Regions from separate parts of the Dehalogenimonas loeffleri genome, predicted to be linked through region 2. Evidence: riboswitches for the same ligand, from Rfam matches in the RefSeq annotation. Region 2 holds a riboswitch; each other region holds the start of a gene.

Region 1 (2,267 bases), 760 kb from region 2:
ATCAGGTTTTTACCATTGTTTGGGCAAGACCCAAAGCGTTTCGGAAGAAATCATGACATTGACCTGACAACCATCGTCAATCAGACGCTGCCCGCCACAACCGTAATTAAGCTGGATAGGCGCTCTTTGCGGATTCGTCACGCAGCCTCCATTTGCCACCAAAGTCAGATGCAAGGGGGGTCTCTACGCCGCACTGTATCAAACCTCTTGGAAAGATTCAGCGGTGCCAACGATGTTTTTAGCCTGGCGTTTCCCCAACAAAGCGGTGGCAAAACGGAAAATGATCTTTTTCAAGACTTGCCACCCCGAGTTTAGAGGCTATTGTCTGGCTTCTTTGACACTTTCGCAGGGGTCTGGGGGGTGATTTTATTAACCTCAATCGGGGCTGAACCCCGCTTGATACCAACCTCTGGTCCGCTATTCTTATTGACACTATTAATGACCGGTGTTAAAATCGCTCCGATTATTAAAGTGTAATTCTTCGAGTCTCCCGGCCTGGGGCGTTATTTGCTACGGTCGGTTGACCGGCAGGTAGTGTAACTACCTCAAAGGTGACGCTGAGAAATCGCGGTGCCTCCCATTATGGAAAGGAGATTGCATACATTCGTTGGTGCGGGTCCGTTGTGTGGGTAAAAACTCCCCAAAGTTAATAATTAACCATGATATTATTGCTTTCTAACTTTAACCGCGACACAGCTCAATGCATCAATCTTTGCATCACAAGATTCACATTTATGTTAACTTCTCCCTTCAACCTTCATCCAGAATTGAAATACCGCATATTGACCAACTCAGGGCTTTGATGGTCATTTCCGTGATGAAATAATTTCTTAAATACAAACCCGGGAAAGGAGTTACAATATGCCCGTAGGTATGCTCATTGACACTACCAAGTGCATCCTGTGCCGGTTATGCGAGGTTGAATGTCACAAGTTCTACGAACTTAAGGACAAACGGTTCGCCGGTACGGACGACGCTCCGGAACTTGACGCTTATCACTATGTGGTTTTACAGGCGCATCAGGTACCCTATTATGACCGGACACAGGTCATCGGCGTCAGCAAACGCTGTCTCCACTGTTTCAGTCCGGCCTGTGCCTCAGTCTGTCCGGTAGGCGCTCTGCACAAAGAACCCAACGGCGCCGTCGTCTGGGAGGAAGGCAAGTGTATCGGCTGTCGTTATTGCCAAAACGCCTGCCCTTTTGACATTCCTAAATTTGAATGGGATGAACCCTGGCCCAAGATTTCCAAGTGCATCTTCTGCAATGACCGTAAACTGGCCGTTGGTGAAAATCCGGTGTGCTTTGATGTCTGCCCGACCAAAGCTATCCGCTTTGGAGAACGCGCCGATATGATTGCGCTGGCGCATGAGCGAATTCAAAACGAACCTGACAAATATTACGACCATATTTACGGCGAACATGAAGCCGGCGGTACCGCAGTGATGTACATCAGTTCGGTCGCCCCAGAGGAAATCGGCTTCATTGAAGTTGAAAAGGAACTCTACCCCCCGTTGACCAGGGAGTTTCTCAGCAAGATTCCTCTTGAAATATCCGCCATCGCCTTGTTCCTGACCGGCACCTATCTCTTCCGCACCCGCCGGGAAGCTAAATTCAAGGCAGAAGCACTCCAACAACCCAGCCAGGAGGACCGAGGTTAAAATGACAACACAACTGACTCGTCGTAACTTTGTTGGACTCTGTGCCGGCTCTACCGCGGCCTTAGGCCTTTCACTCTTTAAGAATCCGGAATTTGAACGACTTTTTGCCGCCGGCTTGAATGAAGTACCGGTTATCTGGTTTCAGGGATCTGGCTGTAACGGTTGTTCCGTATCCGCACTCAACGGTTTCCCTGTCACCATTCAAGACCTGTTGCTCTCCGAGGTTGTCACCGGTAGCCATGTCAGCCTGCGTTTCCACAATACCGTCATGGCCGCCCAGGGCGACCTGGCCATGCAAGCCCTGTACGACACCGAAACCGGTCCTTTCGCCCTTATCGTGGAAGGCGGCATTCCGCTGAAAGACGGCGGTATTTATTGTGAAGTTGGCGAAAAGGATGGCCACGGCATCCCGATGACCGAAACCATTGAACGCTTAGGTAAAAAAGCCATCGCCACCATTGCTCTCGGCACCTGCGCTTCATCCGGCGGCATCTCCGCATCTCCTCCCAATCCCGGGGAAGTTGTGGGCGTGGCCGAATTCTACAAGCAAAAAGGCATCACAACCCCTGTCATCAATATTACTGGCTGTCCGCCGCACCCGGATTGGT
Region 2 (2,267 bases):
GAAACTAACCAGCATTCCGGGTCTAAAAGTTGAAGTCCTGGAACGAGCCGATATGGTCAAGATGGGCATGGGCGGACTGCTGGGGGTATCCAGCGGGTCATCAGCCGTTAATCCACCGAAACTGATTGTCATCCGTTACAAAGGACGTACTGCAAACGATTGGGACCTCGGTTTGGTAGGTAAAGGCCTGACCTTTGACAGCGGCGGCATATCCATCAAGCCGTCCGAAAAAATGGAGGAGATGAAATTTGATATGAGCGGCGGCGCATCGGTAATCGGCGCCATGAGTGCCATCGGCCGCTTGAAATTGCCGTTGAACGTTATCGCCGCAGTACCTGCTACCGAAAATATGCCGGACGGCGGGGCCTTCAAGCCCGGCGACGTGCTCAAGATGTACAGCGGCAAAACGGTTGAAGTTATTTCAACCGACGCTGAGGGACGATTGATTTTGGCCGATGCTTTGACGTTTGTTGATCGGGAAAATCCGAAAGCCCTGATTGACGTGGCTACGCTGACCGGAGCGGTAATTATTGCTCTGGGTACTCAGGCTTCCGCAGCGGTGACTAATAACGAAGCCCTGTTGCAAAAAGTGATTAAAGCCGGTGAAAGCGCCGGCGAACGCGTCTGGCAGTTGCCGGGCTGGGATGAATATCGCGACCAATACAAGAGTGATTATGCCGATATTAAAAATGTCGGCGGCCGCCCTGCCGGCACCATTACCGCCGGACTGTTTCTGTCAGAGTTCATCAATCCCCAGACACCATGGGTTCACCTGGATATCGCCGGTACCGCCTGGGGGGATAAGGAAAAAGGCCACTTGACCAAAGGCAGCAGCGGCGTGCCGGTAGCGACACTGGTTAATCTGGCGGAAATGCTGATCCCAGTCTAAAATTTTAAATTGATTCAAGCGGGAAAATAATCGTATTTGCCGGGTACTAGTACCGGGTGATAGAATATATCTAGTTTCCCTTCGAGTCGTTAGGCCTAATCCCAAACGGCATGGCCGACGACCTTTAGGGCGTCGTTGGAAACGGCGGCACCTCCCGTATTTGGAAAGAAGGGCGGAATATTCAGCCGCCTCTTTTGGAGGCTTTTTTAGTCGTGACTGAAGCCAGTTGCATTACCGGCACTTTAGATGCCTATAACCGGCGCATTAATTATCTCCGAATTTCGGTGACTGACCGCTGCAACCTGCGTTGCGTATATTGTTCCGACGGCGGACTGGATCATCTGTCTCACAACGACATACTTTCTTACGAAGAAATTGCTGCCGTGACCCGCGTAGCCGCAAGTATGGGAGTCAGGCACATCCGGTTGACCGGGGGCGAACCTCTGGTCCGTCCGGCGCTGTCCAATTTGATTAAACTTTTAACAGTCATACCTAATATTGATGATGTTTCACTGACAACCAACGGCACGCTGCTCAAAACCCAGGCGGCTGACCTGAAAAAGGCCGGCTTGAAACGCATCAATGTATCTCTGGATTCTCTTTTACCGGACAGATTCGCCCGGATAACCGGTGGTGAACAACTGGACCGGGTGTTTGAAGGAATTGAAGAGGCCCATCGCGTCGGGTTGTCCCCCATCAAGGTTAACATGGTGGTCATGCCGGGCATTAACGACGACGAGATAACGAGTTTCGCCCAAAAAGCCAAATATGAAGGCTGGCATGTACGTTTTATTGAATATATGCCGTTTGAGGGTTCTGACAATTCCAAGGTTCTATCGGTCGCGGAAATCAAGGATAGGATTGAAGCCGAAAATGGACAACTCTGGGCATGCTGTATCAGCGGCGCCGGGCCGGCGAACTATTACAGTTTCGGATCCGGCCAGGGGACTATCGGGTTTATCCGGCCTATCAGCCATCGTTTTTGCGGACAATGCAACCGATTACGGCTGACTGCCGACGGCAAATTGCGCCCTTGCTTGTTGAATGATACTGAATTAGACTTAAAAAACGTTATACGCAGGGGCGGTACCGAGCAGGATATCAAAGACCTGCTGCTTCAAGCCGTCATGGCGAAACCGGAACGGCACAATCTGGAGGAAATGGCGGTGGGCGGCCGGCAGATGAGGCAGATCGGGGGCTGATGCTGATGGAATTATCACACGTGAACGAAAACGGTCAGGCTCATATGGTGGACGTGACCGCCAAGGCCGTCACCAACCGGCGGGCAACGGCCGTCTCTTTTATCCGTATGAAGCCGGAAACGCTGCGTCTGATCAGGGAGAACCAGATAAAAAAAGGTGACGTCCTGGCCACGGCG
Region 3 (2,267 bases), 320 kb from region 2:
TGTACTGGAAGGCCGCGGACATCGGGGCTGCTACCGGCGCCGCCGGCCGGGTCAAACTGCTCCGGCTCTATCAACCGGCCCGGGATTCCAAATGTGAAGCCATCCCCGGCGACACTCCGGAAGAACAGGGCGTTAACCTGGCGCTCAAACTGCGCGAACTGAAACTGGTCTAAGAGGATAATAATGAGCGAGAACAAAGGTATTTTAATCATCACTACCGCCGCTGACGGTAAAACTGCCGCCTCAGCCGCGGAACTGTTCGGTGCTGCTTCGTCGGCAGCACCTGCCGGGGCGGTCAATGCCGCCGTCATCGGTACCGGGACCGCGGCGGCGGCCCTTGAAACCGGCACCTTCGGCGTCAGCCGGGCTTTTGCCATTGAAACCGCAGAACGCCTGCCGGGTACGGTTATCAACGCCGTCATCAGCGCCGTCAGCGCGTTGAAACCATACCTCATAATCATGGCCGAGGACGACCTGGGCCGGGACCTGGCGCCGATGCTGGCATCGGCGTTACAAACTGCCGCGGTGACCGATGTCGTCAGTCTGAAAAACGAGAACGGCCAAACGGTCATTACCCGCCCGGTGTACGGCGGCAACGCTCTGGCAGATTATGTCATTGAAACCGAGCCTCAAATCATCACCATCCGTCCCAAAGCCTTTGAACCGGCGGCAGCCGGCAACGGTCAAACACCCGAAATAACCGAATTGTCTTTACCGGCTGATGAATGCAGTGTTTGCCTGGTGGAGCGCTTTGAAGTCAAACAGGAAGGGCTGCGTATTGAAGACGCTAAAATCGTTATCGGCGGCGGTCGCGGTCTCGGCGGACCGGAGGGTTTTGCCCAGCTCAAGGAATTAGCAGACCTGGTCGGCGGCAGCGTCGGTGCCTCCCGGCCGCCCTGTGACCAGGATTGGTGGCCGGAAAGCGCCCAGATTGGCATTACCGGCAAAGTCATCGCCCCTGACCTGTATATCGCCATAGGCATTTCCGGCTCATCTCAGCATCTGTCCGGCGTCGCCGGTGCTAAAACAACCGTGGCCATCAACAAGGACCCGGAGGCGAACATCTTTAATTCGGCAACCTACGGCATTGTCGCTGACTGGAAAAAGGTCTTACCGGCGCTGACCGTCAAGGTCAGGGAGCTGACCGGGAATTAACCCGGTTGACGGTATTAGTACCATGTGCTAATATGCTGCCATAATTGAATATTGATCTCTGAATTCCTGGAACCTAAATCTTTTTAAGACATGGTGCCGGGAACGGCGGGTGGATTGACCACCCCAAGGGTCGCCTCGGAAACGGGGCGGTCTCCCGTGATTTGGAAAGGAGAGTAGCCATGACTGGGGTATTGTCTGGCCGCGCACCTCCTTAAAAAAGAGGTGTTTTTGTTTCTACGGAAATATTATTGTTGAAGGAACTTAATGATGAAAAGGTTTTGGCTAAAATTATCAACGGTGTTGTTTGCGGCGATGCTGGTCGCAATCAGCACAGTCGGTTGCGGAACTGGTAACCCCGACCCTACCATTCAGCCCACGGCAACTACTGATGAAGGGTTATCCATTCTGGATCCCTCCATCCGGTTGCGCATCGCCACCACAACCAGTCTTTATGATACCGGCTTGTGGTCATTACTGGAGCCCATGTTTGAAGACAAGTACGGAGTTGAGGTTGATGTTCTCTATGCCGGTACCGGTATTTCTATTGAATACGGTAAACGCGGTGATGTTGATCTGATCGCCGTTCACGACAAGACCAGAGAACTGGCGTTTATCGCTGACGGCTACGGTCTCGAGCGTTCGGCCTTCGCCTCGAACTATTTTGTCATCGTCGGCCCGGCTAATGACCCTTTAGGGTTGAAAGGCCTGTCGCCTGAGGCTGCCTTCCAGAAACTGGCTGAATCAGGAAGCACCAAATTCATCTCCCGTGGTGATGATTCCGGGACCCATGCCAAGGAAAAGGCTATCTGGGCTGCCGCCGGATTCAACTATGCCGATATTCGGCAAGCCGGCGATTGGTATGTGGAGGCTGGTCGCGGTATGGGCCCCACTTTGTTGATGGCCAGTGAACTTCAGGGATACACTATATCAGACATGGGAACGTTCCTAGCCTACAAAGGCAACACCGGTCTGGCTGCGATTGTCGACACCGGTTCCATTCTTCTTAATGTCTATTCCGCCATTCCGGTAAATCCTGATAAAGTTGTGGGAGTCAGGAATGCCGAGGCGGCACAGATTATGGCTGAATGGTTGATGTCCAAGGAAATTCAGGA

Evidence for each region. Region 2 has a riboswitch for molybdenum cofactor ahead of moaA (GTP 3',8-cyclase MoaA). Riboswitches for the same ligand answer to the same signal wherever they lie in the genome.
Region 1: another riboswitch for molybdenum cofactor. It lies ahead of V8247_RS04705 (4Fe-4S dicluster domain-containing protein); the one in region 2 lies ahead of moaA (GTP 3',8-cyclase MoaA).
Region 3: another riboswitch for molybdenum cofactor. It lies ahead of V8247_RS00940 (substrate-binding domain-containing protein); the one in region 2 lies ahead of moaA (GTP 3',8-cyclase MoaA).

Annotation. Positions count from the first base shown of each region.
Region 1 is NZ_CP146612.1:900,438-902,704, reverse strand. It holds gene V8247_RS04710 (PIG-L family deacetylase) at 1-315, shown strand, start outside; molybdenum cofactor riboswitch at 468-610, shown strand; gene V8247_RS04705 (4Fe-4S dicluster domain-containing protein) at 862-1,659, shown strand; gene V8247_RS04700 (hydrogenase small subunit) at 1,661-2,267, shown strand, end outside.
Region 2 is NZ_CP146612.1:1,660,540-1,662,806, forward strand. It holds gene V8247_RS08545 (leucyl aminopeptidase) at 1-889, shown strand, start outside; molybdenum cofactor riboswitch at 956-1,076, shown strand; gene moaA (GTP 3',8-cyclase MoaA) at 1,102-2,091, shown strand; gene moaC (cyclic pyranopterin monophosphate synthase MoaC) at 2,097-2,267, shown strand, end outside.
Region 3 is NZ_CP146612.1:207,771-210,037, forward strand. It holds gene V8247_RS00930 (electron transfer flavoprotein subunit beta/FixA family protein) at 1-173, shown strand, start outside; gene V8247_RS00935 (electron transfer flavoprotein subunit alpha/FixB family protein) at 184-1,155, shown strand; molybdenum cofactor riboswitch at 1,200-1,343, shown strand; gene V8247_RS00940 (substrate-binding domain-containing protein) at 1,420-2,267, shown strand, end outside.